2 regions of the Azospirillum sp. Marseille-Q6669 genome follow, and region 2 is predicted to be linked to the other one. Evidence: riboswitches for the same ligand, from Rfam matches in the RefSeq annotation. Region 2 holds a riboswitch; the other holds the start of a gene.
What was found. A riboswitch is a leader RNA that binds a small molecule or an ion and turns the genes downstream of it on or off. The one in region 2 is predicted to bind S-adenosylmethionine.
Positions count from the first base shown of each region.

Region 1: another riboswitch for S-adenosylmethionine. It lies ahead of ACWPXE_RS19620 (homoserine O-succinyltransferase); the one in region 2 lies ahead of metZ (O-succinylhomoserine sulfhydrylase).

Region 1 is NZ_CBCOOP010000003.1:484,392-496,272, forward strand. It holds gene ACWPXE_RS19615 (ATP-dependent DNA helicase) at 1-2,131, shown strand, start outside; gene ACWPXE_RS19620 (homoserine O-succinyltransferase) at 2,137-3,060, opposite strand; SAM-I-IV-variant riboswitch at 3,110-3,214, opposite strand; gene ACWPXE_RS19625 (hypothetical protein) at 3,282-3,680, opposite strand; gene ACWPXE_RS19630 (HAMP domain-containing methyl-accepting chemotaxis protein) at 3,879-5,570, opposite strand; gene ACWPXE_RS19635 (AEC family transporter) at 5,824-6,771, opposite strand; gene ACWPXE_RS19640 (tellurite resistance TerB family protein) at 6,918-7,322, shown strand; gene ACWPXE_RS19645 (NAD(P)-dependent oxidoreductase) at 7,334-8,212, shown strand; gene ACWPXE_RS19650 (acetyltransferase) at 8,218-8,685, opposite strand; gene ACWPXE_RS19655 (aspartate-semialdehyde dehydrogenase) at 8,682-9,701, opposite strand; gene ACWPXE_RS19660 (hypothetical protein) at 9,834-10,097, shown strand; gene sdhC (succinate dehydrogenase, cytochrome b556 subunit) at 10,346-10,735, shown strand; gene sdhD (succinate dehydrogenase, hydrophobic membrane anchor protein) at 10,747-11,142, shown strand; gene sdhA (succinate dehydrogenase flavoprotein subunit) at 11,149-11,881, shown strand, end outside.
Region 2 is NZ_CBCOOP010000005.1:395,671-407,551, reverse strand. It holds gene ACWPXE_RS27225 (methyl-accepting chemotaxis protein) at 1-1,546, shown strand, start outside; gene ACWPXE_RS27220 (dihydrofolate reductase) at 1,579-2,085, shown strand; gene ACWPXE_RS27215 (helix-turn-helix transcriptional regulator) at 2,090-2,914, opposite strand; gene ACWPXE_RS27210 (SDR family oxidoreductase) at 3,024-3,917, shown strand; gene gshB (glutathione synthase) at 3,946-4,914, opposite strand; gene ACWPXE_RS27200 (SirB1 family protein) at 4,950-5,783, opposite strand; gene ACWPXE_RS27195 (YraN family protein) at 5,817-6,185, opposite strand; gene rsmI (16S rRNA (cytidine(1402)-2'-O)-methyltransferase) at 6,182-7,123, opposite strand; gene ACWPXE_RS27185 (penicillin-binding protein activator) at 7,117-8,307, shown strand; gene ACWPXE_RS27180 (phasin family protein) at 8,399-8,914, opposite strand; gene metZ (O-succinylhomoserine sulfhydrylase) at 9,026-10,234, opposite strand; SAM riboswitch at 10,311-10,390, opposite strand; gene ACWPXE_RS27170 (STAS domain-containing protein) at 10,518-11,030, shown strand; gene ACWPXE_RS27165 (hypothetical protein) at 11,107-11,304, shown strand; gene mutS (DNA mismatch repair protein MutS) at 11,681-11,881, opposite strand, start outside.

The sequences.
Region 1 (11,881 bases), on a different contig from region 2:
GCCCGGCAAGGTGGCCGAGCCGCGCCCGCAGCAGGCCGACTATGCCAGCGCGGTGTCCGCCGCCTTCGCCCCGCGCCCCGCGCCCGACACGCCGAACGTCGTTCTGGCGGAGGCCGGAACGGGCGTCGGCAAGACGCTGGGCTATCTGGCGCCGGCCACGGTGTGGGCGGAGAAGAACGGCGGCACGGTGTGGATCTCCACCTACACCCGCAACCTCCAGCACCAGATCGACGCGGAGCTGGACCGTCTCTACCCCGAGCCGGCGACCAAGGCGCGCAAGGTCGTGCTGCGCAAAGGCCGGGAAAACTACCTGTGCCTGCTGAACCTGGAGGAGGCCGTCCGCGGCATGCCGATGCAGCCCCACCACGCCATTGGGGTGGGGCTGATGGCGCGCTGGGCGGCGGCGACGCGCGACGGCGACCTGACCGGCGGCGACTTCCCCGGCTGGCTGGTCGACATCGCCGGGCGCGGGCGGACGCTGGGCCTCGCCGACCGGCGGGGCGAGTGCATCTACTCCGCCTGCGACCATTACGCCCGCTGCTACATCGAGAAAAGCGTGCGCCGCGCCCGCAAGGCCGACGTGGTGATCGCCAACCACGCGCTGGTCATGGTGCAGGCCGCGCTCGGCGGCGGTGAGGAGCCGACGCTGCCCACCCGCTATGTCTTCGACGAGGGGCACCATGTCTTCGACGCGGCGGACAGCGCCTTCGCCGGGCATCTGACCGGGCGCGAGACCCAGGAGCTGCGGCGCTGGCTGCTGGGGGCGGAGGAGACGGGGCGCAGCCGCGCCCGCGGGCTGAAGCGCCGCATCGAGGATCTGGTCGCCAGCGACGAGCGGGCGCAGGAGTTGATGGACGCGGTGATGCTGGGCGCCCGCGTCCTGCCGGCGGAGGGCTGGGCGGCGCGGCTGTCCGCCGACAACCTGCAGGGGCCGACCGAAGCCTTCCTGCTCGCCGCGCGGCGTCAGGTCTATTCCCGCACGGCGGGGCAGGGCGGCCCCTACAGCCTGGAGGCCGACAAGGCCTATCCGGTGGACGGGCTGCTCGACGCCGCCGAGGCGCTGGAAGCGGCGCTCGTCCGGCTGTCGGAACCGCTGGCCGGGCTGGCCAAGCGGCTGGCCGCAAGGCTGGAAGACGAGACGGCGGAGCTGGACAGCGACCAGCGGCGGCGCATCGACGCCATGGCGCGCAGCCTGACCCGGCGCGGCGTGCTGACGGTCGAGGCGTGGCGGGCCATGCTGAAGACGCTGCCGGTGGAGACCCCGGCGCAGTTCGTCGACTGGTTCGCGGTGGAGCGGATCGACGGGCGCGACGTCGATGTCGGGCTCTACCGCCACTGGATCGACCCTACCGTTCCCTTCGCCGAGGCGCTGGCCGGGCCGGCGCACGGCATGGTGGTCACCTCGGCCACCCTGACCGACGGCACCGGCGATGTCGCCATGGACTGGCAGGCGGCGGAGGACCGCTGCGGCGCCAGCCATCTGCCGAAGCCGGCGCTGCGCGCCCAGGTGCCGTCGCCCTTCGACTACCCCAACCGCACGCGGGTGATGGTGGTCACCGACGTGCGCAAGGACGATCTGGGGCAGGTGGCGTCGGCCTACCGCACGCTGTTCCAGGCGGCGGGGGGCGGGGGCTTGGGGTTGTTCACCGCGATCAGCCGGCTGCGCGCCGTCTACGACCGCATCGTGGAGCCGCTGGACGCTACCGGCGTCCCGCTCTACGCCCAGCATGTCGACCCGCTGGACGTGGCGACCCTGATCGACATCTTCCGGGGGGAGGAGCACGCCTGCCTGCTCGGCACCGACGCGGTGCGCGATGGGGTGGACGTGCCGGGCCGCTCGTTGCGGCTGATCGTGTTCGACCGCGTGCCCTGGCCGCGCCCCGACATCCTGCACCGCGCCCGCCGCGACGCCTTCGGGCGGCGGCGCTACGAGGACATGATCGCGCGGTTGCGGCTGAAGCAGGCCTTCGGCCGGCTGGTGCGGCGGGCCGACGACACCGGGGTGTTCGTGCTGCTCGACCCGATGATGCCGAGCCGCCTGTTCGGCGCCTTCCCAGAGGGGGTGGAGGTCCGCCGCGTCGGCATCAAGGAGGCGGTGGAGGCGACGGCGGGGTTCCTGCGGGGCTGGTAGACGGCCTATCCACCCGTGCCGATGTGGGCGACGTCGAAGGGCGTCGTCTGGTAGATCTGGTTGATCCAGTTGGCGAACAGCAGATGGGCGTGGCTCCGCCACCGGTTTTCGGGCGGGAGGCTCGGGTCGTCGTCGGGGAAATAGCCCTGGGGAACCGGCGTGGCCGCGTCCTTGGCGACGTCCCGGACATATTCGTTGCGCAGCGTGTCCGTGTCGTACTCGATGTGGTTGAACATGTGCAGCGACCGGTGGGCGGCGTCCTCCAGCAGGCAAGGGCCAGCCTCTGGGGAGTCCAGCAACACGCGCAGGCCGCTTTTGGGGGGAATGTCCTCCTCGCGCACCTCGGTCCAGCGCGAAACCGGGATGGGCACGCCGTCGGACAGGCCGCACAGATAGGGCGAGGCGGGGGCGCGGTTGCGGTGCCGGTACACGCCGGATGCCTTGCGCGGCAGGAGATGCTTCGGCACGCCGTGGAAATGATGGACGGCGGCCTGCGCCGCCCAGCAGATGTTCAGACAGGAATGGACGTGGCTCTGCGTCCAGTCGAATACCGAACACAGCTCGTCCCAGTAGGACACCTCCGCGAAGGGCATCGTCTCGACCGGGGCGCCGGTGACGATGAAGCCGTCGAACGTCTCGCGGCGCGCGTCCTCCCACGACCGGTAGAAGGCGCTCATATGGTCGGCCGCGGTGTTGCGCGGCACATGGTTGGTGATCCGGATCAGCGACAGTTCGACCTGAAGCGGCGTGCTGCCGAGAAGGCGCGCGATCTGCGTCTCGGTCCGGATCTTGTCGGGCATCAGGTTGAGCAGGCCGAAGCGCAGGGGCCGGATGTCCTGCCGGATGGCGTCGGCCTCCCGCATGACCATGACGCCCTCGGCCTGCAGGGCGGTGAAGGCGGGAAGATCGTTGGGTATCTTGATGGGCATGACTCGTCCGGCTCCGCTGTCGGTGCATCGGTCGGAACAGACGTCATGGCGAACCCCGTTTGTTTGCCGGTCCGGCCACATCCCCCTTCGGGACGCCACCTTGCTCGGGAAAGCAGGTTGGCGTTGAGCGTCCGCTCAACTCTTGATGCACGGTGCACATTATACGGGCAGCGGCGGCTTGGCAACAGGAGTGGGGCAACAGCGGCGGAGCCGTGGTCCCATCAGGCGGCAGGGGCCGGGTAGAACCACGTGTTGAGCAGAAGCAATAGCGCCCAGAAGCCGATCTCCAGCGTTTCGGTGATCGGCTGGATGCGCCGGATGGCGCCGTAGACATGGACCGCCAGCATCAGCCCGAACACGCCGAACAGGACATCGAAGGCGTAGGCGGTCGCCTCCACCGTCGTCGCGCCGCGCAGCATCAGGAATTCGACGATCAGGATGAATGCCCCGAGGCAGCGGCCGAAATAAACGGCGAGGTCGGTGTCCTGCGGGATGCGCCAGAGCATCAGGCGAGCCCAGGCGAGCGGCGCCACGAAAATCGGCAGGGCGAAGAAAAGCGTCGTGCTTATCATCAGGACAAGCAAATAGGTCTGCGCGTGCTGCGCATAGATGCTCAGCATGGCGGTTCCTCCATTTTGTATTCTTGTTGGAAAAAGACGCGTGACGGTCATGGAGTGCCGTGACAGCCGCCGGTTGTCAAACCGATTGCCGCGCGCTTCTTCGAAAGTATGAGGAGAAGCGGGAAGCCGGAACCCGTGCTGCAACGGGGCTGCCGGTGAGCGGTCCCGCGGCCGCCCACCGGTCCTGTCTTGCGATCCTCAGGCGGCCTTGATGGCGATGAGGAAGTTTTCCACCTCGCTCTTCAGGCGCATCGCCCCCTGGTTCAGGTCGCCGGAGGCCGACATCACCTGGGTCGCGGCGCTGCCGGTCTCGGTCGCGGCCTGCGACACGCGGCTGATGTTGCTGGTCACTTCCTGGGTGCTCTGCGCCGCCTGCTGGACGTTGCGGCTGATCTCCTGGGTCGCCGCACCCTGCTCCTCGATGGCGGCGGCGATGGAGGAGGAGATGTCGTTGATCGAGGAGATGGTCGCCCCGATCCCGCGGATGGCGCCGACCGCCCCGCCGGTGGCCGCCTGGATGGCGCCGATCTGCTGGGCGATCTCCTCCGTCGCCTTGGAGGTCTGGTTGGCGAGGCTCTTGACCTCGCTCGCCACGACGGCGAAGCCCTTGCCGGCCTCGCCCGCCCGTGCCGCCTCGATGGTGGCGTTCAGAGCCAGCAGGTTGGTCTGGGCGGCGATGTTCTGGATCAGGTCCACCACGTCGCCGATGCGCTGGGCCGCTTCCGACAGCCCCTGCACGGTGGCGTTGGTGCGGTCGGCCTCGTCCACCGCCTTGCCGGCGATGCCGGCCGACTGCGACACCTGCTGGGAAATCTCGGTGATGGAGGCGGCCATCTCCTCCGACGCGGCGGCAACGGTCTGCACGTTGGCGGAGGTCAGCTCCGCCGCCGCCGCCGCGCTGCCCGCCTCGGCCCGCGTGTGCTCGGCGATGTCGGTCATGCTGCGGGCGGTGGTGTCGAGCTGCGACGCCGCGGCGCCCACGGTCTGCAGGACGCTGTGCACCGCGCCGTCGAAGTTGCGGATCAGCGAGTCGATCCGCTCGGTGCGGCGGCGCTTGTTCTCCTCCTCGGCGGCCTGGGCGGCGGTCAGGCGCTCCGCCTCGATCAGGCCGTCCTTGAAGACCTGCACCGCGCGGGCCATGGCGCCGATCTCGTCCTGCCGGTTGCCGCCCTCCACCGCGACTCCGAGGTCGCGCCTGGCCAGACGGTCCATGATGGAGGTCAGGGCGACGATGGGCCGGGCGACCGACTTCGTCATGGCGATGCCGGCGAACAGGCAGAGGACCGCCACGAACGCGATGGCGCCCAGAATCCAGTTCCGCGCTCCGACATAGGTCGCCCGCCCCGAGTCCGCCGCCTTCGTGGCGTTCTGGACGTTGGAGGTGGTCAGGTCATTGACGAGCGCGGAGCACTCATCGAACGCCTTGCGCGATTCGTCCCGGTAGATGCCTGTAGCCTTCTCGTTCTCGTTGGCTCGTGAGGGGGGAAGCAATTTGCCCTGGCTGATTTTCAGATAGCCATCCCAAGCCGCCTCCCAGCGTCTGAAGGTCTGGGTTTCCCAACCGGGGGCCAGCAGCGGCTCATATTTCCGCCGGGCCTCCGCCAGGCGGTTCAGAACCGTGGTCATCTCCTTTTCAACCTCGGCCATTTCCGCCGGGTAGAGCGCCAGGATGTGGGACGCCTCCAGGATGCGGTAATCGTTGGCCGCACCGTCGATCTCTCCGATGGCGGTGACGCTGGGCAGCCAGTTGGAGCGGATTTCCTCCGCGGCGTGGTTGACGGTGCTCAGCCGGTCGACGGCGAACAGTCCCAGGGCGACTGACATCAGCAGGACACAGACGGTGGCGGCGACCACCTTGGTCCGGATGGTCATGGAACTCAGCATGGACATGGCGCGTATCTCTTTCCCCCGAAACGATGCGGCGGCGGTCGATTGTTATGAGTCTGAACGAAAGGATTCGGCAGACCAGCGCCCGTGCGTTGGGCGCTGGATTTGCCGTGATCAAATGATTGAACAGCAAATATTAAGAAAGACGCAAGAATGACGCAGGGAGGCTGTCTCCCGCTTTTCAAATGGTTTCTTTCTTTTAAGAAAGATGAATGTCTCAAGAGGCGAGCGCGACCAGACGACCGCAAGCCAAGGTTCAGAGCGGCGGCGCGTAGGTGGCCAGCAGGAAGGACAGGGTGACCACGCTGGCGATGGTGGACATCAGGATCGCGGCGGAGGTGCGCTCCACATAGATGCGGTACTGGCTGGCCACCACGAAGGTCAGGGCGCCGGTGGGCAGCCCGGCGAGGATGATGGCCGATCCGGCCCAGAAGGGGTCGAGCGGGAACAGCGTCTGGATGAGGAACCACGCCAGCGCCGGCTGCACCACCAGTTTCAGGGCGCTGATCCAGCCGACCTCCAGCAGGTTGGCCTTCAGGCTCTGGGTTGCCAGGAACAGGCCGATGGCGAACAGGGCGCAGGGACCGGCGGAGGCGCCCATCAGGTCGCAGTAGATGGCGATCGGGCGCGGCACCGGCACGCCGGACAGGAAGACCGACCAGGCGAGCCCCAGGGCCGTGGAGATGATCAGCGGGTTCTTGACCAGCGCCCGGCCGACGTCGCGCAGCGCCTTGCCGATGCCGCCGCCCTGACTGTTGGCGAACTCCAGCCAGATCACCGCGATGCCGACCATGATCGCGCTCATGATGACGGTGGCGAGGATGGCCGGGGCCAGACGGTCCGGGCCGAAGGCCGCCAGGAACAGCGGGATGCCCATGTAGCCGGTGTTGGAGAAGCAGGCGTTCAGCCCCTGCATGCACTGGATCTGCGTGCGCTCCCGGTGGATCAGCCAGCCCAGCAGGGCGCCCAGCGCGTAGACCGCCAGCATCGAGCCGAGAAAGGCGCCGATGAAGGGGCCGTTGAAGATCTCCGGCAGCGAGCGCTTCGCGGTGCCGAGGAACAGCACCGGCGGCAGGGCCATCCAGTAGACGAACTTGTTCAGCGCCTCCGACGAGGCGGGACCAAGAAGCTTCGCCTTACCGGAAAGGACGCCCGCCAGGATGATGGCGAAGACCGGGAGCGCCACGTTGAAGACCACCGACATGGGGCCGACCTTAAGGGGCAACCCGTCCCCTGTCGAGGGACCCACCCGTCCGCCCCGGGCATAGCTCCCTTGACGGCGCTCCCTCCCTTGACGGCGCGCGGGGGGCGGGCAAGATTGGGCGGGGCCCTTTTTCCGCAGGAGTTTCGATGATCAACCATCACAGCGCGCTCATCTACGTCATGGTGCTGGTGTCGGCGTGCGACGGCGACATGACGGACGCGGAGCTTGAGGCCATCGGCGAGAACGTCCGCTACCTGCCGATCTTCAAGGATTTCGACATCGACCGGCTGACCGATGTGACCCGCGAATGCTCCGGCCTGCTGGCCGACGCCGACGGGCTGGAGACGACGCTCCAGATCGTCAAGGAGGCCATTCCGTCCAAGCTGTCCGAGACCGCCTACGCGCTCGCCTGCGACATCGCCGCGGCGGACCCGTCGGCCTCGCAGGAGGAACTGCGGATGCTGGAACTGATCCGGCACAAGCTGGGCGTGGACCGGCTGTGCGCCGCCGCCATCGAACGCGGCGCGCGGGCGCGCCACACCCGCCTGTGACGGCCGGTGACATGACCGGACGGCCAGGTCTGGCGGGACGGACGGTTGGCGTCATCGGGCTGGGCCTGATGGGCCGGCCGATGGCCCGCAATCTGGCGAAGGCCGGTGCTGCCCTGGTGATCAGCAGCCGCAGCCCCGGCCCGGTCGAGGAGCTGGCCGGCGAGGGCATGAGCCCCGCCGCTGGACCGGCGGAGGTCGCCGCCCGCGCCGACGCCATCGTGCTGATGCTGTCGGACACCGTGGCGGTGGAGGCGGTGGCCGCGGCGCTGATCGACGCGCTGCGGCCCGGCCATCTCGTCATTGACATGGGCACCACGGCGGTCGGGGCGACCCGCAAGCTGGCCGAGGCCGTCCGCGCCAAGGGCGCGGAGTGGGTCGACGCCCCGGTGTCCGGCGGCACGGTGGCGGCGGAGGCCGGCACCCTGACCATCATGGCCGGCGGCACGGAGGAGGCCTTCGCCCGCGCCCTGCCGCTGTTCCAGGCGATGGGCCAGCGCATCACCCATGTCGGCGACAGCGGGGCGGGGCAGGTCGCCAAGATGGCGAATCAGGTGATCGTCGCGCTGAGCATCGGCGCGGTGGCCGAGGCGCTGGCGCTGGCCAAGGCGGCGGGGGTGGAGCCGGGCAAGGTCCGCGACGCCATTCGCGGCGGCTTCGCCGAGTCGCGCATCCTGGAGCTGCACGGCCAGCGCATGGTGTCTGGCGACTTCACGCCGGGCGGCCGCGTGGTCACCCAGATCAAGGATCTGAAGCAGGCGGAGGAACTGGCGGAGCAATCCGGCATCCAGCTTCCCGCGCTGGGCCTGAGCCTGGAGCTGTTCGAACTGCTGGCCGAACAGGGCGACGGCGGGCTGGACCATTCCGCCCTCTACCGGCTGTTCGTCAAGTAAGCCTTTCAGGCTCCGGTCGGTTCGCGTCGGCCGGAGCCATCGAGGGCGAGATGCAGCAAGGGGAATGGGCGGCCGCTGTCGTCCAGCGCGGAGCGCCCGACCTCCCGGAAGCCGAGGCGCCGATAAAAAGTCCGTGCGGCGCTGTTCTGTTCGTTCACGTCGACCGTCAGTCCCCACCCGCTGTCCAACGCGGAGGCGACCAGGGCACGGCCGATCCCCTGGCCGTGCCACGCCGGATCGACGAACAGCGTGTCGATCTTCCGCCCGCTCATGCCCAGGAAGCCGACCGGCCGGTCGTCGCCGTCCACCGCGACCATGAGCGCCGCCGCCGGAAGATACTGGTCGCGCACGAGGTCGGCGTAGAAGCCGATGTCCGCCTCGCTCAGGAAGTCGTGCGTGCTGCGCACCGCGGCGAGCCAGACGGCAAAGAGCGCCGGGGCGTCGTCCGGGCGGGAGGGACGGATCGGAATCACGCGTCGAGATACTCCTTCACCAGCAGCTCAGCGATCTGCACGGCGTTGAGCGCGGCGCCCTTGCGCAGGTTGTCGGTGGACGCCCAGAAGGACAGGCCGTTGTCCACCGTGTAGTCCTCGCGGAGGCGGCTGACGAAGACCGGGTCGTCGCCGGCGATCTCGACCGGGGTGATGTAGCCGTCGTTCTCCTGCTGGTCGATCACCTGCATGCCCGGCGCCTTGCGCAGGATGCGGCGGGCCTCCTCGGCGGTCACCGGCTCGACGCACTCGATGGTGATCGCGGCGGAATGGCCGATGAAGACGGGGACGCGGACGCAGGTTGCGCTCACCTTGATCTTGGGGTCGAGGATCTTCTTCGTCTCGACGTTCATCGCCCACTCGTCCCGCGTCGCACCATCCTCCATGAAGGGGCCGATGTGCGGGATGACGTTGAAGGCGATCTGCTTGGAGAAGACGGACTTCTGCACCGGGTCGTTCACGTAGATGGCGCGGGTCTGGCTGAACAGCTCGTCCATCCCCTCCTTGCCGGCGTCCGAGGCCGCCTGATAGGTGGAGACGACGACGCGGCTCACCGTGACCTGCTCGTGCAGGGGCTTCAGCGCCATGGCCAACAGGATGGCCGCGCCGCCGGGGCTGGCGACGATGTTCTTCTTCGCGTAACCGGCGAGCGCGTCGGCGTTGACCTCCGGGACCACCAGCGGGACGTCGGGGTCCATGCGGAACTGCGGGCTGGCGTCGATCACCACGGCGCCCGCCGCGGCGGCGCGCGGCGCGTGGGCCGCCGAAACCTTGGCGTCCGCGGCGAACAGAGCGATGTCCACGCCCTTGAAGTCGAAGCGGCCGACGTCCTCGACCTTCAGCACCGCGTCCTCGCCGAAGGACACTTCCTTGCCCACCGCGCTGTCGGCGGCCAGGGCGATCACCGCGTCGGCCGGGAAGCGGCGGTCGGCGAGGGTGTTCAGCATTTCCCGTCCGACGTTGCCGGTGGCGCCGACGACCGCGACTGTGTAGCCCATGGCGGTTAATCCCTGTGATATGCGGTGCGAAGAGGGCTTGAGGTATGCGGTTCCCAATGGAATTGCAACAGCGCCCGCGTTGTGACACCGTGTCCGCCCCATCACGAACGACCGCGACCGGCACACCGGGGCATGGCCACTCCGCTCGAAGACATCATTGCCAAGGCGATCAAGGACGCGGACAAGTCCTTCTTCAACGAGGACTACACCAAGCAGGCGCGTTCGGTGATGAACGCGCTGAAGAAGGCCGGCTACGAGGTCGCTCCGGTCCGCCCGCCCGAGGGGCTGGTGGAGTGGGCCAAGGAGAACATTCCCTTCGGCCGGCTGCGTCCGGCGGAGCTGATTACCCAGATGTATTCGATGATGGTGGAGAATGTTCGCCGCTTCGACAAGTAATAGGCTGAACGGCGAAACCGGGTTTCGGCCCTGGTAATACCAGCTGCAGCAAAGCCCGTTAGTTTTCAGGCACTTCCCGCGGTGCGCCATTTTGGCCACGGCCAAGTCCCTGCCGTTGACTCGTGTGCGGTAGAGGCGTAATTCAATCGCCAAACACAGCAGGGCTTAAAACTTTCGGTCTCGCATCACCCGCCGTCGCGGCAACAGCCCTCCTTGCCGCGACCGGTCGCCGAACTGAGGACGACGCAATGGCAAACGGCAGCGGTCGGCCGCTCTCTCCGCATCTGCAAGTCTACAAACTCCCCAGGACCGCGCTCCTGTCCATCACGCACCGCATCACGGGCGTGGGGCTGGCCGTCGGGACCCTTCTGCTGACCTGGTGGCTGGTCGCCGCCGCCACCAGCCCCGCCGCGTACGAGCGCGCGCAGCACTTCATCGGCTCGTTCTTCGGGCTGCTGCTGATGTTCGGCTGGTCGCTGGCGCTCTACTATCACCTGTGCAACGGCATCCGGCATCTGGTGTGGGACGCCGGCAAGGCGTTCGAGCTGAGCGAGGCCGACCGCGGCAACCAGATCGTCATCGGTGCGGCGGTCGTGCTGACCGTGCTGACCTGGATCATCGGCCTGGCCGTGTGGTGAGGAGAGAAGACATGGCGTCCAACAGCAAGACCCTCCGCTCGCCGCTGCAGATCGCGCGCGGCCTGGGCTCCGCCAAGCACGGCACCGAGCATTGGTGGCACCAGCGCGTGACCGCCATCGCCCTGGTTCCGCTGACCGTCTGGTTCGTCTTCGGGGTGATCCGCCATCTGGGCGCCGACCACGCGGCCTTCGTCGCGTGGCTGGAGTCGCCCTTCTCGGCGCTGATGATGGTGCTGACCGCCGTAGTCACCTTCCACCACGCCCAGGCCGGGCTGCAGGTGGTGATCGAGGACTACGTGCACAATGAGATGGCGAAGATCCTGAGCATCCTGGCCGTGAAAGCCCTGTGCTTCGTGCTGGGTGCCGCCTGCGTCATCGCCGTCCTCAAGATTTCGTTCGGAGCCTGACGAGCCATGGCCGCCTACGATATTATCGATCATTCCTATGACGTCGTCGTCGTCGGTGCCGGCGGTGCGGGCCTGCGCGCCACCTTCGGCATGGCCGAGAAGGGCCTGAAGACGGCGTGCATCACCAAGGTCTTCCCGACCCGTTCGCACACCGTGGCCGCCCAGGGCGGCATCTCGGCGGCGCTCGGCAACATGAGCGAGGACGACTGGCGCTTCCACATGTACGACACCGTCAAGGGGTCGGACTGGCTGGGCGACCAGGACGCCATCGAGTACATGTGCCGCGAGGCCATCCCGGCGATCATCGAGCTGGAGCACTACGGCGTGCCCTTCTCGCGCACGCCGGAAGGCAAGATCTACCAGCGCGCCTTCGGCGGCATGACCGCCCATTACGGCAAGCAGCAGGCTTATCGTACCTGCGCCGCGGCCGACCGCACCGGCCACGCCATCCTGCACACCCTCTACCAGCAGTCGCTGAAGCACGAGGCAGAGTTCTTCGTCGAGTATTTCGCGCTGGACCTCATCATGGAGGACGGCGTCTGCAAGGGCGTGGTGGCCTGGAACCTCGACGACGGCACCATCCACCGCTTCCGCGCCCAGCTCGTCGTTCTGGCGACGGGCGGCTACGGCCGCGCCTACTTCTCCGCCACCTCGGCCCACACCTGCACGGGCGACGGCGGCGGCATGGTGCTGCGCGCCGGCCTGCCGCTGCAGGACATGGAGTTCGTGCAGTTCCACC
Region 2 (11,881 bases):
CGTGGAAACCGGGGTCACCCTGGCCGCCACGCTGGAGGCGGACGCCGCCGCTGGCAAGATCACCCGCGAGGAGGGGCAGGCCCGCTTCAAGGCCGCGGTGGCCGGCATCCGCTACGCCGGCGGCAAGGAGTATCTCTTCGCCCACACCATGGACGGCTACGGCTTCGCCCACGTCAACGCGAAGCTGATCGGCGCCGACGTCAAGCCGCTGAAGTCGGCCAACGGCGTCCACATGATCGTGGAGTTCATCCGCATGGTCCGCGCCACCGGCGACGGCCTGCTGGAGTACGACTGGCCGCGCACGGTCGGCGGCAGCGACTTGGCGGTGAAGCTGGGCTATGTCCGCGGCTTCGAGCCGTGGAACATCTTCATCGGCACCGGCATCTTCATCGACGACATCCGGGCCGCCTTCCTGGACCAGCTCCGGACGCTGGCCTTCGTCATCCTCGCGCTGGCGGTGCCGGCCATCGGCCTGATCGCCTGGGTTGGCACCGACATCAGCCGGGTGTTGCGCGGGCTGGGCGCCAAGATGCGCTCGCTGGCCGACGGCAACCTGTCCACCCGCTTCCCCGAGGCGGAGCGCGGCGATGAGATCGGCGCCATGGCCAAGGCCGTGCTGGTCTTCCAGACCAACGCCCGCGACAAGCAGCGGCTGGAGGCCGAACAGGCCGCCTCGGCCCAGCGCGCCGGGGAGGAGAAGCGCCGCGCCATGCTGGCGCTGGCCGCCAGCTTCGAGCAGAGCATCGGCGCCGTCGTCCGCACCGTGTCCGACGCGGCGGCGACCATGGAGGAGCGCGCGGCCGAGATGAACCGCGCCGCCGCCCAGACCGACGAGCTGGCGACCTCGGTCGCTGCGGCGACCGAGCAGACCTCCGCCAACGTGCAGACCGTGGCCGCCGCGTCGGAGGAACTGGCCGGCTCGATCCAGGAGATCAGCCGTCAGGTCGCCGAGTCGTCGCGCATCGCCGGCGAGGCGGTGACTCTCAGCGGGCGGGCCAACGACAAGGTCGGCGGGCTGGCCGAGGCGGTGCAGAAGATCGGCGCGGTCGTCCAGCTCATCAACGACATCGCCAGCCAGACCAACCTCTTGGCGCTCAACGCCACCATCGAGGCGGCCCGCGCCGGCGAGGCCGGCAAGGGCTTCGCCGTGGTGGCGAGCGAGGTCAAGGCGCTGGCCAACCAGACCGCCAAGGCGACCGAGGAGATCGCCGCCCAGGTCGCCAACATCCAGTCCGTGACCGGCGACGCGGTCGGCGAGATCCAGGGCGTCACCCAGGTCATCCTGCGGGTGAACGAGATCGCGACCTCCATCGCCTCGGCGGTCGAGGAGCAGGGGGCGGCGACCCGCGAGATCAGCCGCAACGTCCAGGAAGCGGCGGGCGGCACGCAGGAGGTGTCGGCCAACATCACCGGCGTCACCGGTGCGGCGACCCAAAGCGGCGCCACCGCCCGCGACGTGCTGGAGATGTCGCGCCGGCTCGGCCACCAGCTCGACACGCTGCACCGCGAGGTCGGAGGCTTCCTTCAGCAGCTCCGCGCGGCGTAAGGTGGGGTGAGGGGTCCAGGAAAGGGATTGGGATGCGCATCAGTCTGGTGGTGGCCGCCGCGCGCAACGGTGTGATCGGCCGCGACGGCACCCTCCCCTGGTCCCTGCCCGGCGACCTGAAGCGCTTCCGGGAGCTGACGATGGGTAAGCCGGTCCTGATGGGCCGGCGCACCTGGGAGTCGCTGCCCCGCAAGCCCCTGCCCGGCCGCGACAACCTCGTGGTCAGCCGCAGCCATCCGGCGGGGGAGCGCGACGGCGCGCGCTGGTTCGGCGGCCTCGACTCGGCGCTGGACTGGTGCCGCGGCCGCGGCGTCCCGGAGGTCGCCGTGATCGGCGGCGCCGAACTGTTCCGCGAAACCCTGCCACTCGCCGACATCGTCCACCTGACCCGCGTCGAGCGGGATGTGGAGGGCGACACCGTCATGCCGCCGCTTGGGCCGGAGTGGGTGGAGACGGAACGCGGCCCGCTGCTGACCGAGAACGGGCTGGATTACCGCTACCTGGACCTCGTACGGCGCCCCGTCCGCGCTGGGGCGTGACGGGTCAGGCCAGCAGCGCCCGCACCCGCTCGGCGTCTTCCGGGGTTGCCGGGTTGTAGACGAGCATCGTCAGGTCCGGCCGCCCGTCCACGGCGAAGGCCGAATATTCCAACTCCAACGTGCCCAGCGTGGGATGGCGGAGGCGTTTGACGCCCTCCCCGAAATGGCTCACGTCGTTCGCAGTCCACAGGGCGGCGAATTCCGGACTCTGGCGCGACAGATCCTCGACCAGCACCCGCACCGCGTCGTCGGCACCGGCGCGCGCCGCGTCGGCGCGGAAGGCACCGACGACGAAGCGCGCCACCCCCTCCCAATCGAACTGGGCGGCCCGCACGCGCGGGTCGCAGAAGATGAGCCGCAGGATGTTGCGCCGGGCCGCCGGCAGGGCGCCATAGTCGGTCAGCACCGCGGCGGCGGCGCGGTTCCAGGCGACGACGTCCCAGGTCGCCGTCTTGACCAGGGCGGGGCTGGGGTTCAGCGCGTCCAGCACCCGCTGCAGGCGCGGCGTCACCGCCTCCCCCACCGGATGGCGCAGCGTGGGCAAGCGGTTGAGGCCGAGGAGGAAGAGATGCTCACGCTCGGCGTCGGTGAGCATCAGGGCGCGGGCGATGCGCTCCAGCACGTCGGCGGACGGCGCTCCGCCGCGCCCCTGCTCCAGCCAGGTGTACCAGGTGGTGCTGATGTTCGCGCGCTGGGCCACCTCCTCGCGGCGCAGGCCGCGCGTGCGCCGGCGCTCCGCGGAAAAGCCGAAGGCCGCGGGATCGAGCTTCGCCCGGCGGTCCTTCAGATAGGCGCCCAGCCGGCTTCCCCCCGATCCGTTCTCCGTCATGGCGCGCCGGCCCGTCCTGTTGGTCATTATACCCCGATAACGTCACGACTTTACCAGAATAAGCCCCGCACCGACAGTGGCCTGCGACCCTGATCGGAAGAGGTTTCCCATGCGTGTCTTCGTCACCGGCGCCACCGGCTTCGTCGGTTCGGCCATCGTCCAGGACCTGCTCGCCAACGGGCACCGGGTTCTCGGCCTCGCCCGCTCCGACGCGGCGGCGGCGTCCCTTGCCGCGGCCGGGGCGGAGGTCCACCGCGGCTCCCTCGACGACCTGGAGAGCTTGCGTGCCGGTGTGTCCGCGGCCGACGGCGTGATCCACACTGCCTTCAATCATGATTTTTCGCGCTTCGCCGACAATTGCCGGGAGGACCATCGGGCGATCCTCGCCATGGGCGAGGCGCTGGAGGGCAGCGACCGTCCTCTGCTGGTGACGGCCGGCGCGGTCGTGGCCGCGCGCGGGCCGGTGGCGGTCGAGAGCGATCCGCACCGGCCGCCGTCCGACGCCCTGCCCCGCCAGACCGAAGTCGCCGCCGGGGAGCTGGCCGCCCGCGGCGTCCGGGTCGGCGTCGTGCGCCTGCCGCCCTCGACCCATGGCGTGGGCGACCATGGCTTCGCGCGCATCCTGCACGACATCGCCCGCCGAACCGGCGTTTCAGCCTTCATCAGCGACGGTGGGAACCGCTGGGCGGCGGTGCACCGCCGCGACGCGGCGCGGCTGTACCGGCTGGCCCTGGAGGCCGGCGCCCAGGGCGGCCCGTTCCACGCCATCGCCGAGGAAGGCGTGCCGCTGCGCCGCGTCGCCGAGGCCATCGGCGCGCGGCTGGGCCTGCCCGTGGTGTCGAAGACGCCGGACGAGGCAACCGCCCATTTCGGGTGGTTCGCCTTCTTCGCCGGCGTCGATTGCCCGACCTCCAGCGCCCACACCCGCGCCCTGCTGGGGTGGGAGCCGCGCGAGACCGGCCTCGTCGCCGACCTCGGCCAGCCCGGCTACTTCACCGAGTGACCGGCCGGGGGGCGGGAGGCTCCGGCCCTCAGGCCCCCTTGTTCTCGCCCTTGTTCTGGCGCTGGCGGCGCTCGATGGCGTCCCACAGGGTGGCCTCCAGCGCCGATCCGTCGAGCCGGTTGATCTCCTGGATGCCGGTGGGCGAGGTCACGTTGATCTCGGTCATGTAGTCGCCGATCACGTCAATCCCGACGAAGACCAGACCCTTCTCGCGCAGCACCGGACCGATGGCCTTGCAGATCTCCTGCTCGCGCGGGGTCAGCTCGGTCTTCTTGGCGCTGCCGCCGGCGTGGAAGTTGGCGCGGGCCTCGCCCTCCTGGGGCATGCGGCTGACGGCGCCGGCGGGCTCGCCGTCGATCAGGATGATGCGCTTGTCGCCCTGGCGGATCTCCGGCAGGTACTTCTGCACGATCACCGGCTCGCGATAGAGCTGGGTGAAGAGTTCCAGCAGCGAACCGAGATTCTCGTCGTCCGGCTTCAGGTGGAAGACGCCGGCCCCGCCGTTGCCGAACAGCGGCTTGACGATGATGTCCTTGTGCTGCGCCCGGAAGTCCAGGACGGCCTGCTTGTCACTGGTGATCAGCGTCGGCGGCATCAGGTCGGGGAAATGGGTGACGAACAGTTTCTCCGGCGCGTTGCGCACCTCCGCCGGGTCGTTCAGCACCAGCACCTTGGGCTGGATGTGCTCCAGCATGTGGGTGGCGGTGATGTAGGCCATGTCGAAGGGCGGGTCCTGGCGCATCAGCACCACGTCCATGGTCGACAGGTCGACGATCCGCGGCTCGCCCAGCGTGTAGTGGGCGCCCTTCTGGCGGACCACGGTCATCTCGCGCAGGCGGGCGGTCAGGACGTTGCCGGTCAGGCTGAGGTCGCGCGGGTGGTAATGGTAGAGTGTGTGCCCGCGCTTCTGCGCCTCAAGCGCCATCATGAAGCTCGAGTCGGTGTCGATGTTGATGGACTCGATGGGGTCCATCTGGAAGGCGACGGCGAGGCTCATCCTGCGGGTCTCCGAAACGGGCTTTTGAAATGGGATCAGTTCAGTTGGTTCTTGAGCTGCTGGATCAGCGCGGCGACCTGATGGCGGTGCCGTTCACTGGCGGTCAGCTCCAGGAAGCTCTCCAGCGCGGCGATGGCGGCGGCGAGGTTGCCGTTGTGGGCCTCCAGAAGGCCGGTCTCCCGCCACAGCGACGCCTCGCCCGGGGCGAACAGCCGCATCGCCTCCAGCACCTCCAGCGCGCGCGGCACGTCGCGGGCGGTCAGGTGGCGCAGCTTGATGTTGTTCTGAAGCCGCAGCAGGATCTCGCGGTTGGACACGGTCTGGTAATGGCCGGGCTCCAGCTCCGCGGCGCTGCCGGCGGTGGCCTTCAGCAGGTCGCGCAGGTCCACGGCGGTGCGCACCTGCCCCTCGTTGAAGGGGTCGAGGATGGCGCGGGCGCCGTCGGCCTCCAGCCGCACCAGGAAATGGCCGGGGAAGTTCAGCCCCAGCATCGTCCAGCCCTGCGAGCGGGCGGCGTGCAGGTACAGGATGCCCAGCGCCACCGGCAGGCCGCGGCGGCGGTCGATGACGCGGAGCAGGTTGGCGTTCTGCAGGTCGTCGTAGGTTTCCTGGTCGCCGGCGTAGCCGTGGCGCTCCACGATGACCTCGTGCAGCCAGGAGACGCGGGCCTCCAGCCCGTCGAGGGTGGGCGAGACGCGCTCCGCCAGATCGTGGGCGATGTCGGCGAGGTGGCGGCGGTAGTCGGCCAGCGCGGCGCCCGGCACCTCCAGCGCGCCCAGCGCCAGGGCGGCTTCGGCCAGATCGATCTGCTCGTCCGGCTGCTGCCCCACGCGGCGCAGGATGTCACGGGCCTCGGCGCGGCTGGTCACGGGCGGCGTCCTTCCTCTTCTTCAGCCTTCGCGTCAGGCCCGCCACGCGTCCGGCACGTGGCGCGGCCAGGACCAAGGGGTAACGAGCATGACGTCGAAGCGCAAGACATAGCCGGCATAGTGGGGGTTGGCCCCCAGATAGGCGTGGGCGGCGCGGGCGAGGCGGCCCCGCTGGCGGGCGTTGACCACCTCGTTCGCGGTGTCCCAGTCGCCGCGGGCCTTGACCTCGACGATCGCCAGAGTGTCGCCCCGCCGGGCCACGATGTCGATCTCTCCCATTGGTGTGCGCAGGCGGCTTTCCAGGATGCGGTAACCCTTCAGCCGCAGCGCCAGCCGGCAGAGCTGCTCGGCGTAGCGGCCGTAATTCTCCGCCCGGCGGCGCAGGGCGTCCGGCGCGCTCATGGTTTCCCCTCCCGTGACAGCTCCAGCGCGCGGGCGTAGACGGTCCGCTTGTTCTGGCCGGTGCGGGCGGCCACGTCGGCGGCGGCGTCGCGGACCGACAGGCGGGTCAGCGCCTCGCGCAGCAGGGCGTCCACGTCGGCCTCGCTCGGGGTGGCCTCCTCGCCGGGCGGACCGATGACCAGCACGACCTCGCCCTTCGGCGGGCCGGCCTCGGCGTAGTGGGCGGCCAGCTCCGGCAGGGTGCCGCGCCGCACCTCTTCGTAGAGCTTGGTCAGTTCCCGCGCCACCGCGGCCTCCCGCGCGCCCAGGATGTCGGCGAGGTCGGCCAGCGACTCGGGCAGGCGCTGCGGCGACTCGAAGAAGACCAGCGTGGCCGGAACGTTCTTCAGTTCCCCGGCGGTGGCGCGCCGCGCGCTGCTCTTGTTCGGCAGGAAGCCGGCGAACAGGAAGCGGTCGGTCGGCAGGCCGGACAGCACCAGCGCCACCAGCGGGGCGGAGGCGCCGGGCAGCGTGGTGACCGCCACCCCCTCCGCCACGCACTCGCGCACCAGCTTGTAGCCGGGGTCGGAGACCAGCGGCGTGCCGGCGTCGGTGACCAGCGCGATGGATTCGCCCGCTTTCATGCGGCCGATGAGGACCGGACGCATCTTCGCCGCGTTGTGTTCATGATAGGAGACGAAGGGCGTGTGGATGCCATGGATGCCCATCAGCTTCGCCGTCACCCGCGTGTCCTCGCAGGCGATGGCATCGGCGCGGCGCAGCGTGTCGAGCGCGCGCAGCGTGATGTCGGCGGCGTTGCCGATGGGGGTGGCGACCACATAAAGGCCGGCGCCGAGTTTACTTGCGGCCCTCGGCTCGCTACCTTCAGCGTCACCAGAGACGCCGGGCCCGGAAACGGGTTCGGGCGCCGGACCGGATGTGGAGATCGTTGGTGGCACGCTTGACGACACCTTTCTCGCGCGCTTGGGGGCAGCGGGCTGCCGCCGCCCTGTTGGTTGTCGGCACGCTTTCGGCCTGCTCGACTGTAAAGGCCCCGGCGCCGCCGACTCAAGCGCCGCAAGCGCCCGTCGCCGCCGTTCCGGCCGCCCCGCAGACCCTGAAGGTGGCGATCCTGCTGCCGCTGTCCGGGTCCAGCGCCGCCATCGGGCAGGCCATGCTGGAGTCGGCGCAGATGGCGCTGTTCGATCTGGCCGGCGACCGGTTCGAGCTGCTGCCCCGCGACACCAAGGGCACGCCCACCGGCGCCGCCGATGCGGCGCGGCAGGCGATCGCCGAGGGGGCGAGCCTGATCCTCGGCCCGCTGTTCGCCGCCGACGTGGCGGCGGTGAAGCCGGTCGCCCAGTCCGCGGGCGTGGACGTTCTGGCCTTCACCAACGATTGGACCCAGGCCGGCAACGGCACCTACGTGCTGGGCTTCGTGCCCGCCGATCAGGTCACCCGCGTGATCGGCTTCGCCCGCTCGCGGGGCGCCACGCGCTACGTCGCGCTGGCCCCGCGCACCGCCTATGGCGACGCCGTGGTCAACGCCGTGCAGGCCGCCTCGCGCCAGTTCGGCGGGCAGGTGGCGCAGGTCGAGCGCTACGACCCGGCGGTGACCGATCTCGCCCAGCCGGCGCGGCAGGTGACCCAGGCCGGCGTGCAGCCGCAGGCGGTCATGCTGGCCGAAGGCGGGCCGCGCGCCCAGGGCCTGGCGTCGGCGCTGTCGGCCAACGGGCTGAACACCCAGCAGGTCAAGCTGCTCGGCACCGGCCTGTGGGACGAACCCGGCCTGGGCCAGGAACCCGCTTTGGCCGGCGCTTGGTTCGCCGCCCCGTCCCCGCAGAGCCGCGCCGACTTCGAGGCGCGCTTCGAGAGGACCTATGGGCGCAAGCCGCCGCGCATCGCCACCCTGTCCTACGACGCAACGGCCATCGCCGCGGTGCTGGCCAAGATGCCCGACGCGTCGGGCCGCTTCGACCGCGCGGCGCTGAACAACCCCAACGGCTTCGAAGGCATGGACGGCGTCTTCCGCCTGCGCGCCGACGGCGTCGTGGAGCGCGGTCTGGCCGTTCTGGAGGTCACCCCCAGCGGCCCACGCGTGATCGATCCCGCCCCGTCCAGCTTCGAAGTGCTGGGGCAGTGATCGCAAAGCGCTGAAACAGAAAGTTCTTAACCTCGAAGGCACAAGAGCACGAAAAGTTCGTGTCTTTGTGCCTTCGTGGTGAACCGCAACCTTATCCGTGCTGCTTCGCCAGACGGCGGGCGTTGGCGCGGACGGTGCGGTAGGCAGGGGTCATGCCGGCCTGGGTCAGGGCCGTGGCCGACTCGACCATGTAGAGCGCGGCGTGGATCCCGGCCTCCACCGACTCGGTGACGGTGCGGCGCTGCAGTTCCATCAAGTCGGCGGGGTTGCGGCACTGGCCGAGGCCGGTCACCATCACCATGGCGACCTGAAGCTGGCCCTGCATGAGGGTCATCCAGGCCTGCTGCATTTCCCCGATGCCCTTGGCGACGGCGTGGGTGGCCTCCACCATCGCCTCCACCTTCTCGGAGCCCATGCGGACGAACTCCGGGTTGGCGAGGTCGATGGGGTTGTTCATGGCCGCCGCCATCATCGCGGTTCGGTAGCCGATCGTCTGGGCCGCCGCCACCCCCATCTCGCCCGTCTTGACGCCGGTCCGGGTCAGATCGCCCGCCACCGTCAGAAAGCGTTGCGTCGGTTCGCCGTTGCCGGCCTTGCGTCTCGCCATTCGCTCCACCTCACCAAAGGACCCGACCGGACCAAAAGCCCCGGCCGGGCCAAAAAAACCGTGACCCGGACGCCAACGCTGCACTGCAGCATTTGGTTCCGGGTCCAGTCTTTACAGGGAAGCGAGCGCGCGGTCGAGATCTTCAACGATGTCCTGGGCGTCCTCCAGCCCGACGGACAGGCGGAGCAGGTTCGGACGGATGTTCGCCGCCGCCTTCTCCTCGACCGTCAGCTTGGAATGGGTGGTGGTGTCGGGGTGGGTGATCAGGCTCTTGGAGTCGCCAAGGTTGTTGGAGATCATCACCATCCGCAGGTCATTCAGGGCGCGGAAGGCCTCCTCCTTGCCGCCCTTCAGGAAGATCGACAGCATGGTGCCGCCGCCGGTCATCTGGCTGCGGACAAGATCGTGCTGCGGGTGGCTGGGCAGGCCCGGGTAGAGCACCCGCTCCACCTTCGCGTGGCCTTCCAGGAACTCCGCCACGGTCAGGGCCGCCGCGCTCTGCGCCGAGACGCGCAGTTCCAGCGTCTCCAGCCCCTTCAGAAGCAGCCAGGCGTTGAAGGGCGAAATGGTCGGGCCGGTGTGGCGCAGGTAGGGGTGGATCACGTCCGACCCGTACTGCTTGTCGTTGGTCAGGATGATGCCGCCCAGACAACGGCCCTGGCCGTCGATGTGCTTGGTCGCCGAATAGATGACGACGTCGGCCCCCATCTCGAACGGGCGCTGCAGCACCGGCGTGGCGAAGGCGTTGTCCACCACCACCTTGGCCCCGGCCTTGTGGGCGAGAGCGCTGACCGCGCGCAGGTCGACGACCTCCAGCCCCGGGTTGCTGGGCGTTTCCAGGAAGACGACCTTGGTCGGCTTGGCCAGCGCCTCCTCCCACTGGGACAGGTCGGTGCCGTCGACGAAGACGGCCTCGACCCCGAAGCGGGCCGACAGCTCCTTGATCACCCAATAGCAGGAGATGAACAGCGAGCGCGGCGCCACGATGCGGTCGCCGGTGCGCAGGTTCGACCACAGGGCGCCGTGCACCGCGGCCATGCCGCTGGTCGTGGCGTAGGCCCAGGCCGCCCCCTCATACTCGCACAGCCGGTCCTCGAACATCGCCGTGGTCGGGTTGCGGAAGCGCGAATAGACGTGGCGGGAGCCGTCGTTGACGAAGGCGCTCTCCGCCTCCTCCGCCGAGCCGTAGACGAAGCCGGAGGTCTGGTAGAGCGCCTCGCAGGTCTCGTCGAAGGACGAGCGGCGGACGCCGCCATGGACCAGACGGGAACGCGGGCGAAGCCCCGCGACGTTCGGATTGCGATGATCGGTGCGCGCCATGGCCGCTTTGTCTCCTCTGTCCGCCGGCGGGGCAGACCGGCAAAACAAAAAACGCCCCGACCGATCGGGTCGAGGCGCGGACGCGGCTCGGACCTTTTTAGCGGGTTGTTTTACGTGGCCCGCAAGCCGGTCGACCAAATCACCACGTGCCCCCGCTTGTAGGACCGCCGCGGCGCGGCGTCAAGGGACAAGGAGGCCGTGACAAAAAGAGGGCGACCTGCGTCAACATCGCGCAGGACCGCAGGCCGCCGCCCGCTTGCCCAGCGAAGGCCCGGACCGGATCATGGCCGCCGGACGTCAGGAAAGGGTGCGGACCGTGCAGTATCGCAAGGAGCAGGAGCGGCACTTCACCCGTCTGGTGTTCACCGGGCGCTTCACCAGCCAGGACGCCGGTCCGGTGCGGCAGGCCATCGCCGACGTGACGGGCGGACCGGAGCGCCGCCACCTCCTCGACCTGACCGGGCTGGAGTTCATCGACAGCACGGGCGTCGGCCTGTTGCTGGTGATGAATGGGGAGGCCCTGTCGGCGGGCAAGGCCCTGTCCCTGCTCTGCGCGTCCGGGCAGGTGCGCAAGGTGGTGGACCTGACCCGCATCGCCATGATCATCCCGGTGTATGAGACGGTGGCCGACTACATCGCCGCCAGCGTGCCCGAAGCCCTGCTGGTCGCCACCCATCCCTGCGCGCCGGGCGAGGACCCCATGGCCGTCGCCGCCCGCGCGCTGCACGCCAAGCCGCTCCTGCCACCCGCGAGCGCCCCACCGGACGCTTCCGATCGGGACGGCGCTTCGGGATAGGGCGCTCGCAGCGCGGGCACGGGCTTCCCATCTGAAGCATCGGACAGAGTCCGTTCCGCGTTGGGGGAGGCACCGAATGGTTCATCTGCACAAGTCGCTGGAATCCGAAGCGTCGAAGGCCGCCGAGCGGGAGGGCCGCTCGCTCGACCAATTCGTGAACGAGGCGGTGGAGGAGAAGCTGCGCCACGCGCAACGCCCCGCTACCCAACGCCACGTCACCCCTATCCATGACCGCGGCGCCCCGATGGACGAGGACGCCGTGGAACGGGCGTAGCGCCCATGGAATGACCCTGGGGATGGGATTGCGGCGGCTGTGGTTCAGCGCTATATTTCTCGCACCAGTGGTCAATAGACGACACCTCCGGTACCGCGCGCTCGGAAAGGCCGATGGCCGGAACGGCGTGCACACGAAAAGAGGGGCGGCGTTGCAGCGCCGCCCCTCCGTCGTCTGGGTTACAGCACGGCGACGAGCAGCGCGAGGATCGCGACGACCGTCTGGATGACCGTGCAGATCACCAGCACCTTACCAGGGGTCAATAACCACACCCCCTTCCCGCCGCTTGGATGACAACGCCCCTTGCCCATGGCCCGGGACGCTGCGGCGGCGGATTTTCATACAATGACGTGTGTTCCGTCGCAAATATTCCCGTTCAACGCATCAAACCCCTCAGGCGATACAACTCATCGAGCGCCTGCCGTGGCGTCAGGCTGTCCGGGTCGATGGACTTCAGCGCCTCCTCCACCCGCGACGGCTCCGGCGGGGCGGCGGGGGACGCCGCCGGGGCCGGCGGCGGACGCTTCAGGGCGGCGCTGAACAGCGGCAGATCCTCGGCCAAGCGATGGATGGCCGC